3 regions of the Fulvimarina fulva genome follow, and region 2 is predicted to be linked to each of the others. Evidence: predicted binding sites of a transcription regulator. Region 2 holds the regulator's gene; each other region holds the start of a gene.
The links. Region 2 encodes LexA, which represses DNA repair genes until DNA is damaged. Its sites were predicted from a motif close to TGTTCNNNNTGTGTTCNG; they were not measured.
Positions count from the first base shown of each region.

Region 1: the regulator LexA is predicted to act here: its motif matches at 1,902-1,919, upstream of ABDX79_RS02350 (DNA recombination protein RmuC).
Region 3: the regulator LexA is predicted to act here: its motif matches at 2,113-2,130, upstream of ABDX79_RS12215 (DUF3072 domain-containing protein).

Region 1 covers NZ_JBDJAC010000001.1:504,399-507,674, forward strand. Annotated here, with positions in the region: gene ABDX79_RS02335 (tetratricopeptide repeat protein) at 1-435, opposite strand, end outside; gene ABDX79_RS02340 (NnrU family protein) at 543-1,118, opposite strand; gene ABDX79_RS02345 (MAPEG family protein) at 1,353-1,760, shown strand; gene ABDX79_RS02350 (DNA recombination protein RmuC) at 1,953-3,113, shown strand.
Region 2 covers NZ_JBDJAC010000018.1:4,123-7,398, reverse strand. Annotated here, with positions in the region: gene ABDX79_RS18045 (ComEC/Rec2 family competence protein) at 1-1,160, shown strand, start outside; gene lexA (transcriptional repressor LexA) at 1,201-1,926, opposite strand; gene ABDX79_RS18035 (helix-turn-helix domain-containing protein) at 2,214-2,762, opposite strand; gene ABDX79_RS18030 (hypothetical protein) at 2,798-3,058, shown strand.
Region 3 covers NZ_JBDJAC010000008.1:18,193-21,468, forward strand. Annotated here, with positions in the region: gene rimM (ribosome maturation factor RimM) at 1-445, shown strand, start outside; gene ABDX79_RS12210 (MFS transporter) at 433-1,737, opposite strand; gene ABDX79_RS12215 (DUF3072 domain-containing protein) at 1,869-2,087, opposite strand; gene ABDX79_RS12220 (hypothetical protein) at 2,409-2,744, shown strand; gene ABDX79_RS12225 (hypothetical protein) at 2,849-3,211, shown strand.

The sequences.
Region 1 (3,276 bases), on a different contig from region 2:
CTGATCGACCAGAAGATAGGCCGCCCTGAGGTCGGCCATTTCCCGCATGCTAGAGGGTATGGAGCCGTCCGCAGCGACTTCGCCATATGAGGCAATGGCTTGGTCGATGCGTCCGGCCTGAGCCTCGGCATTGGCGATCGACATGCGAGCAAGGTCGGGATACGCACCCCAGCCATCCGCTGCGATGGCGCGAAACGCCTCGATCGCTGCGTCGGTGTCGCCGGCGGCGACGAGATCCTGTGCCGCCAGATAGCGATCACCGCTCGCATTCGCTTCAGCGATTGAATAGCGCTCCCAGCCGACATAGGCGACAGTCAGCAGGATTATGGCCACGATGACCGAAATGATCACCGTGCCGAAGCGCGTCCAGATCGACTTTATTCGATCCTGGCGCAATTCCTCACTTACTTCGCGAAAGAAACTCTCGTCGCTCATCGCCTCACGCTCTTATCGTTATGCCGCATTGCCACCGTTCGAGGCGTTTTCAGCTTTTCGAGGCGTCTTCTAACAAGTTTTGTGGCTCAAGGAAGAGCGGAGCGGCTTTATCCGACGGGAGCAACCCCGAAGAGCCATCTATGAAGCCCCATAACGAAGATCGCCGTCGCGACGAGACCGACGACGATTGCGATGAAGTCGCCCGTCACCGTAACGTCTTTAGAAGCGACCGGCTGCGGATTTCGCCGGACTGCCGCGACGTAGTCGAGGACAGCCCAGGCGAGGAACGCGCCGAAGAGGACCACGTCAGCGACCATGCCGTTTGCGAGAAGATGGCCCGTTGCCCAGAAGCCGACGCCCAGCACCATCGGGTGACGGGACAGGCGCTTGATATGGCCGGCCGGTCCATAGGCAGCAGCCACGAGCACGAAACCGATGGGAACGAGGATGAGGGCGAGGTGGGACAAGCCCGCTTGCGGCAAATAGAGAACGCCCCCTGCAGCCTTTGCCGCCGGGTACCCCTGACCGATCAGGATCAGGCCGGCGAGCGAGATGACAGCGTAGGAACCCTTGTAGGGCATCTCCCCGATCCGACTGATCAGCGCGTGTCTTGGCCCCTCTCCGACGATGCGGATAGAATGCATGCCGATGAAGATGATGAGGCCTGCAATCAGCCAACTCATTCGGGCGTCCCTTCCAGTCTGTGAGCGCGTGCACAATAGCACGCATCCGAACTGCGCGATCGATCGGCGACAATTTCCCGCAGTCTGTTTATAGCTCACCGCGATGACGCAGAGGCGGGCCATTGTCCGTCAGGCGAATCCTAGTCGCCTGCGTAGGCGAGCACGGAATTCGCATGAGGTTCACTCGCACGTGGACCCTGTCAGGAAACGAACACGTTTTGGAGAGGAACCCAGATGGCCGACCAGACAGCGCTTGGGGCGGTGGCGATATATTGCGGCTTGAACGTCGCGATCCTGTTCTGGATCTCTCTTGCTATCGGACGCATCCGCATTCGCCATCAAATCCTGATCGGTGACGGCGGCAACGATCATCTGGCCAAGGCCATGCGGGGTCATGCCAACGCCATCGAGATCATGCCGATGACCTTGCTGGCTCTGACGCTGGCAGCTCTGCTCGGTGCATGGCCCTGGGTCATCCACGTTCTCGGTCTCTCGCTGACGATCGGCCGCGTCCTTCATGCTCTTCATTTCACCATCGCGAAGGCGCCGCTCTGGCAGCGGATGGCCGGTTTCGGCATGTCGATGGCAGCCATGCTCGGTTCGGCGGCAACCGCATGCTTCATGGGAATCATGTCATTTTGAGATAGGCCTGAAAACCGGCCTCGCTCGGTTCGCACTGATGGGCGTTACAATCCGCATAAACGACTTCCGTCGAAGCGCCTTGATCATCTGCGGGTGACCGGCGAAGCGTTCGGCATCGAAACTTGCCATTCGATGCAAATTCGTTCCTGATTTGATCTCTTCTGTTAACCGAACTCTGCTATCTTCCCGGTCATGGAGGCGAATCAAATCATCCAGTGGCTTGCTGCCGACCACTTCACGGTTGGTCCGATCGCCTTGAGCGGTATCTCGCTGGTCTTTGCCGGCTTGGCGGCGCTTCTCTTCTTGCTATGGACGAAAGCACTGCGCAGGGTTCGCTGGTTCAGGGCGGCGCTAGATTCGTCAGGTCACGGTCCTGATGGTCTCAATGCAATGCTGCGTGCCCAATCCGAACTTTCTGGCCGCCTGCAGACAATGACCGATGTGCTGGGAGCGCGGCAGGCCGAACTCACCACGACACTCGCCGGGCGTCTCGACGGGCTGACGAATTCCGTCGGGCGCTCCATCATGGCGACGGGCTCCCAGACCAATGACTCGCTGTCGGCCCTTGGTGAGCGTCTCGCGGTCATCGACGATGCGCAGAACCGGATCGGCCAGCTCGCCAGCGGCATTGCGAAACTTCAGGACATACTGGGCGACAAGCAAAGCCGCGGTGCGTTTGGCGAACTAAGGATGCAGACCATCGTGGCGGATGCGCTGCCGGCAAACGGCTACCGCATGCAGGCGACGCTATCCAACGGCAAGCGGCCAGACTGCCTGATCGAAATGCCGAACGGTGCGCCGCCGCTTGTCATCGACGCAAAGTTTCCGCTCGACGCATACGCCGCACTAAGCGCCGCCGAGACGCCCGAGGCCAAGCAGTTTGCCATGAGCCGAATGCGTCGCGATATGGATGTTCATATCCGCGCGATCTCCGCCAAATATCTGATCCCGAACGAAACGCTCGACACCGCCTTGATGTTCGTGCCGTCCGAGACCGTGTTCGCGCTGTTGGGCGAGCGCTTCCCGGACATCGTGCAGAAAGCGTTCCGGGCGAGGGTTGTCATCGTCTCACCGACACTGCTGATGTTGTCGGTTCAGGTTATTCAGAACCTTCTGAAAGATGCCCGCGTGCGCGAGGAAGCTGGGCGCATTCAGAAAGAGACGCAGTTTCTCGCAGAAGATATCGCGCGGCTGGAGGAGCGGGTCAGCGCCCTCAAGACCCATTTCGGCCGCTCGGCGAGGGATATCGACCAGATTCTGGTTTCGACCGAAAAAATCGTGCGGCGGGTCGATCGGATCGGCGACTTGCCGCTTCATGACGAGGCGACCCAAAGGAAGGATGCCGCGGAGTAAACATCACAGTTTTGTGATGGAAGCCGAACAAATAGCGGAAACAGGCGCATACTCGGGGTATCGACAGCTATTATTCCCCAGAAAAGCAGCTTATCCTTACCGGGAGGTTAATTTTTCCGGGATCGAAATGGCGCTGTCCGACGTTGCTACGCCAACTATCCGA
Region 2 (3,276 bases):
TCGCCACCGAGCGCGCCTATCTCATGCTTCTCGTCATGCTGATCGCGGTCCTCTTCGACCGACCGGCGATCACCATGCGCAATGTCTCGATCGCGGCGATCCTCATTTTGGGGTTCACGCCCCATGCCGTGATGACTGCGAGCTTCCAGATGAGCTTTGCCGCGACGATCGGTCTTGTCGGTGTCTATGGTGCCTACAGCCGATACCGGGGCCGGCGATCGGACAGGTTCGCGGACGGGCCCGCGCGCGCCCTCGTCGTCTTCTTCACCGGCACGGCGGCAACCGCGCTGATCGCCGGTCTTGCGACCGCGCCTTACGCAATCTTCCATTTCCAGCGCTTCGCACCCTTCGGGCTTGTCGCAAATCTTCTCGTGATGCCGCTCTTCGCCCTGTTGATCATGCCGATGGCGCTTCTCGGCGTCATCCTCATGCCCTTCGGCCTCGACCATCTTCCATTCGCGATCGTCGGCGCCGGGCTCGATCTCCTGATCGCGGTCGCCTCAGAGCTCAGTGCGCGCCTGCCGGACCAGAGCACCGGGCTTGTCCAGCCCGCCGCATTGATCGCGCTGACCCTCGCGCTACTTGCCTTCTGCCTTCCCGTGGGACGGCTCAGATGGCTCGCCGTACCGGTTCTCGCGATCGGTCTGGTGCTCGCGGCAGCGCGTGCCACCCCGCCCGAACTGTTGATCTTCGAGGATGGCAAGACCTTTGCCCTTCTGGAGGGCGGCTCGATCGCCTATTCGAAAGCACGACCCAACGGCTTCGTCTCCGAGCAATGGGACCGGGCCTACCTGACCGAGGGAACCCAGCGCGGCCTCATTCCCGGCCTCGAAGACTGCGAAACGAAGCTCTGCCAGTTCACGACACGCAGCGGGATCACCATTGCCTACACCACCGACTATCGGCTTCTAGGCGCAGCCTGCGACAATGCCGATATCGCTTTCGTCGCGCGGGCAGCCCGCATCCGAACGTGCCGGTCGGGTGCCCGCCTCGTGACCCTCAGGACACTGCGCCGAAGCGGCTCGCTCGCCATCAGCCGCGATCCGGCGACCGGCGCGATCGAAGTCCAACGTGCCATCTCCGAGTTCCCTGCCGACTGGAATCGCCACCGCCTTGCGCCCTGGCCGGAATACTGGCGCAAACCGGACGTGGCTGAATGACCTGTGCGGCCCGGGACGTGGGCCGGAGCCCGGATTGTGATCAGTAGCGCCGGATGAGCCCGACGAGCTTGCCCTGAACGCGCACCCGGTCGGCGCCGAAGATCCGCGTCTCGTAGGCCGGGTTCGCCGCTTCCAACGCGATCGTGTCGCCCTTCTTGCGAAAACGCTTCAGCGTCGCCTCTTCATCATCGACGAGCGCCACGACGATCTCGCCGGGCGTTGCCGTATCGCCCCGGCGGATCACCACCGTATCGCCATCAAGAATGCCCGCCTCGATCATCGAATCACCCTTCACTTCGAGGGCGTAGTGCTCGCCGCCCATGATCATGTCGGGTGGGATCGAGATGGAATGGGTGTTGTGCTGAATCGCCGAGATCGGAACACCGGCCGCGATCCGCCCCATGACCGGGATCGAGACGTTCTCGTTTGCCCCGCCGTCTCGCACCGTCTCGCGCGCTTTCGCCGGCTGGCCCTTGGAGCCTTCAATAACGCTCGGCGTGAAGCCGCGCTGGGCGGGCTGAGGCGGTCGAGCCACTTCCCCCCGGCGCATGGCATCCGGCAGCTTGAGAACTTCGAGCGCTCGCGCCCGATTTGGCAGGCGGCGAATGAAGCCGCGCTCTTCCAGCGCGGTAATCAGACGATGAATGCCCGATTTCGACTTCAGCTCCAGCGCATCCTTCATCTCGTCGAAGGATGGTGGCACACCGGTCTCGTTCAGCCGGGCGTCGATGAATGTGAGAAGTTCGTGCTGCTTGCGCGTCAGCATGCGTCTCGGGGCCTCCAAAACAAATCCTGAACAAGCCTATATGTTCTTATTGTGTTCCGCAAGTGGCGAATCGGAACGAATCGGGAATTGTGGGCGCAAACGCTATTCGGGATTGACGAGGTAAAATCGGAACGCGCTATCCGGGATTGGTGATGTTACACCAAGCCATAATTTCCGGTCGTTTAGAGGACTTTTTGGCCTTCAAATTGGGTCCTCAATCCCTGTCCGCGCACGTCACCAAAAGGCCCAATACCGATTAAATTGAACTTGCCATTCTTTTCAGTCGCTTAGTCGTCCTTCTTTGGTGACCTAGAACGTAGGTGTTCGAGTTTTGGTGACGCTGATTGGTGACCCTCATCGGAACTGGTCCGCTCCCAAACACCATCGTTCAGTTGATGGAGTCCAACTGTCGTTAGGCGGCTAAGGCCGCGATAATACTCACACTGTTCGTCGATCGCTTCTGCGAGAGCCCTTGCTGCTTCCTGCTTCCTATTGTGAAGCTTCCAAGCCTCTTCACTATCTTCGGTGAAGGGGTTCGTGTTCGTAACGTTGACTGGAAGATTGGGGAGCTGATCGCCGAAGATCGTCCATAGGGCGTCGTACAAATGCCATTTGTGCATTCGGCGCTTCTGATCGTCGAAGTCGCGTATCTCCAGATCGATCAAGCGAGAGATCGCTACCAGCGTACTCGCGGGCATTCTCGTGCGACCCATCATGTAATTTTGCAGGGATCGATAAGGAATTCCGGTGGCTTCGCCGAGGTCTTTGACCGACCAGCCCATCTTCGCCAAGCCGGCGCGAACTGCTTGGATGATATTTTTATCGAGATCAGGCATTGTGCTTTACGCTAAACTGCGTAATTAAAAAAATCATGATGCACCAAAACAGCGTAAAATCACGGCCCATAAAGCTCTCACTGACGACACAGGTGGCGGGTTCGCCCTCGCTCTATGTCGCCGTTAGAGCCGGCTTCGTCAATCAGGGCTCTTCGCTCAATAGGTGGTGCCGGGACAATGCTGTGAACCGCCAGACGGCAGAGAAGGCGCTGAAAGGCGAACGGCACTCGCGGCGAGCGCAGCAACTCATTGAAACGCTGATCTCTGCCTCGCTTGGGTTTCAGGCAGTCAAATGAAGCTCAATTGGCTGCCTTCGCCTTCTCTCGCTTGCCTTGCCGAAATGCGACGTGAAACTGCTGCTCGGCTCCTACAGAGAGCAGCGACGCAGCCCTCATCCATATGGCGTGGCGCGTCCTTGGAAGTCCGTATCGTCAAAGGGCGCGGTGGGCGTTCCGGCCTTCAATACGAAGTCCGTCTCGACAGCCTTCCGGTCGAACTTCAAGACGCTTGGAAG
Region 3 (3,276 bases), on a different contig from region 2:
TCAGGACGACCAGGGCAACCGGTTCACGGTGAAATCGGCGCGGGCGCAGAAGACCGTCATCGTCGTGAAATTCGACGAGGTGAACGACCGCAATCACGCCGAGCGCCTCAACGGGCGTGAGCTTTTCGTCGAACGGGCTCTCCTGCCCGAGCCCGAAGAAACCGACGAGTTCTATCTCGACGATCTCGAAGGGCTGGCGGTCGAAACCATCGAGGGCGAGGCGGTCGGCATCGTCATCGCGGTCCATAATTTCGGGGCCGGCGATATTCTGGAAATCGCGCCGGACGAGGGCGCGACCCTGATGGTCCCGTTTTCCGAGGCCGCCGTGCCGGAGCTCGATCTTGAGGTAGGCATGCTGAAAGTCGATCCGGTCGCGGCCGGTCTCGTCGACGTGGCGGGCGACGCAGACGAGGCAGGAGACCCCGAAGCCGATCAGTCCTCCTGAACCTCGTTAAGTCTCATCGCCACGAAGACGGCGGCCAGACAAAACGCAGCGAATGCGCCGAGCACGAAGCCGGATCCCAGCTGATCGGCGAGGAAGCCGAAGCCGCCCATGGCGAGGAGGACGATACCGATCATCGTGTTCGACACCGCAGTATATACGGCCCGATCCTCGGCCTTCGCCATGTCCGTGAGGTGGATCTTTCGGCCCTGGCGCACGCCCTGATAGGACAGCATCAGGAGGAACAGCGCGAAGGGCGCGGCGATGGGCCACCAGCCCTGCGCGCTCTGGATCGTCGCGAGTACGGAGGATGCGGCGAGCACCACGAAGCCTGCGATCGCCGAATAGATCAACACCTTGCGGCTCGACCGATCCGACAGCGAGCCCCAGACATAGGAACCGAGGATCGCGGCGATCGAGGAAGCGAGGACGAAACTGCCGAGGGTGCCGAGACCGCTCGTGCCATTTTCACCGGCTGACAGAACCAGATAGGGCGGGGCGAGGGCGGTAACGGTCAGAAGCGCACGCGTGATGACGAAAAGCCGGAACTGCCCATCGTCCCAGGCCTGCCGGCCATAGGTCATGATGGCCTTCAACCCGTTTTCCGCGCCCTCGTTTGCGCCGGCTTCCTCAGCGAGCAGGGTAAAGGAGAACGCTGCGAGCGCGAAAAGCGCGCCGCCGACGGCGAGCCCGATGAGAAGAACCGTCCGTTCGAGCGGCAGGATATCGAACGCCAGCGCCGCTCCATAGGCAAGGACGAACGCAGCCGCGATCGAGCCGGCCATGCCGGTGATCGATCCGCGCTTGGTTTTCGAGATCGTCTTGCCGAGCACATCCTTGTACGACACCGAGGCCAGCGACCGGCCAAGGGCGAAGATCGCCAGAAGCAGCGCAACCGTCCATCCAGCCGCCGCCCCATCCAACACCAGAAGGCAGGCGACCATCGCGAAGATCGCGGCGGCCTCGATCGCACTGCCCAGCGCCCAGACCCATTTTCTTTGCGCCAGAGCGCGCACCCGGTGGGCGACGAAGATCTGTGGCAAAAGAGCGAGCGACTCGCGTATCGGCACCAGAAGGCCGATGGCAGCACCCGGCGCCCCGACCGATTGCAGGAGCCAGGGCAGGATCAATTTCGGGTCGAGAAACCCGTCGCCGGATTTCGTCGCCGTCAAGCTGATGAAATGGATCCCGGCATTCTTCGGCTGATCGCGGCAGGCCTCTTCGGGGATATCCTTGCAGACCCGATTTTCCTCGTCTTCGAAGAACAGTTCCCCGACATTGCCGACCAGGCTCATGAACCAGACTCCTTGCTAATCGTCGCAAAGAGTCTGGAATTCTTCTAAACTGGTTCAAGCCCTGACGGCGAAATGCGAGGTCTTGCCACAGTGTTCACCAAGCCGGAGGCGGTCCGCACCAACGCGGTCGGTCAGCCGTTGTCGACGCGGTTGCTGGCCTCCTGCAGCTTGTCGATCATGATCGAGGCATTGGCTTTGTCGAGCGTCTCGTCGAAGGGCGTTCCGGTCTCCTCGCACAGGGTCTTCAGATAGGATGCCTGCGCACCCGTCATCGGCTCGTTGCCGGTCGTCCAGTCCTCCGGATCCTTCTCGGCATTGGATGGGGCATCGATCTTCGGTGCATCGGACATGTCAGGACTCCAAACTCGTTTCAATTGTTCCTGAAATGTTCTGAAGCACGCATCGTTCCCGGCCTCGTATCGTCAATTCGACGCATCTTGGGTCCGTTTGGATTTACCAAGACAAGCGAAATGAAAACCGTTCGTCTCCCCTATCGTCTCGGGTAGCAATATCTTTCGTCTTCCGACCTATGTCGCGAGGCGATGGAATTGCAAGCTGATCCATATCCGGGAAGCCGGAGCGACCCGGCAGACATTTTCCGGCTCGCCGAGGAGTATCGGCATGCCGCCACGGCGCTTGTAAATCTATGCAAGGCCGGTTCACCGAAGACCATGGCACCGTTTCGCCTTGCCGCAATCCACGCGATCGAACTCTATCTCAACGTCTGGCTGTTGATGGACGGCATCGAACCGGCAGTCATCCGGTCCTTGCACCACGATTTGAACAAGCGCGCGGACATGGCGCAAAACTCCAAGCTCATCCTCAGGGTCAAGACCGCCCGGCATCTGGCCATCTTGTCTGAGCAGCGCGACTATCTCGTGTCGCGATACGCGCCGGATCTGCTCGGCACTCTCACCCAGCGCAATCGGCTGGAGACGACGATGGCTGAAATTGCCGGAAAAGTGACGAAGCGAGTCGTGGCACACAGGAAATCCGCAGCGGCATGACGCCTCCGTGAGCGATCGCGTACTCGCCAATTTTCTGGTTCGCCCAAGTTGAAAGAGGAGACGTCGGCTTTCCGCCGGCATCCACTCACAACCGGGAGACATCCATGCGCATTTCCATTCTCGCCTCCGCCGCAGCCACAGTCCTTGCCTTCACAGCGCCGGCCTTCGCCCAGTCTTCTGCCGAGGACATCCGTGAAGCCCTCGTCGGCAACACCTTTCAGGGTGATATGGGCAGCGCCGAATATACCAGCTATTTCGGCGAGGACGGCACCTATATGGATGCCTCCGGCTCTGGGACGTACGAGATCACGGATGAAGGCGTCTGCTATCCCGGCACGGATTTCGGCTGTTATCAGGCGACCATCGACGGCAACCAGCTTCAGTGGTCGAAGGACGGAAAAGACGAGGGTTCGGGCACGATCGTCGAAGGCAATCCGCTTGGCTTCGGCGAAAACGCCGCAGGCTGATCCGCCACGAACGCGACTCTGAAATCCGCTATCGCAATGCGGACAGCTGGATTTCGTCTAGGATC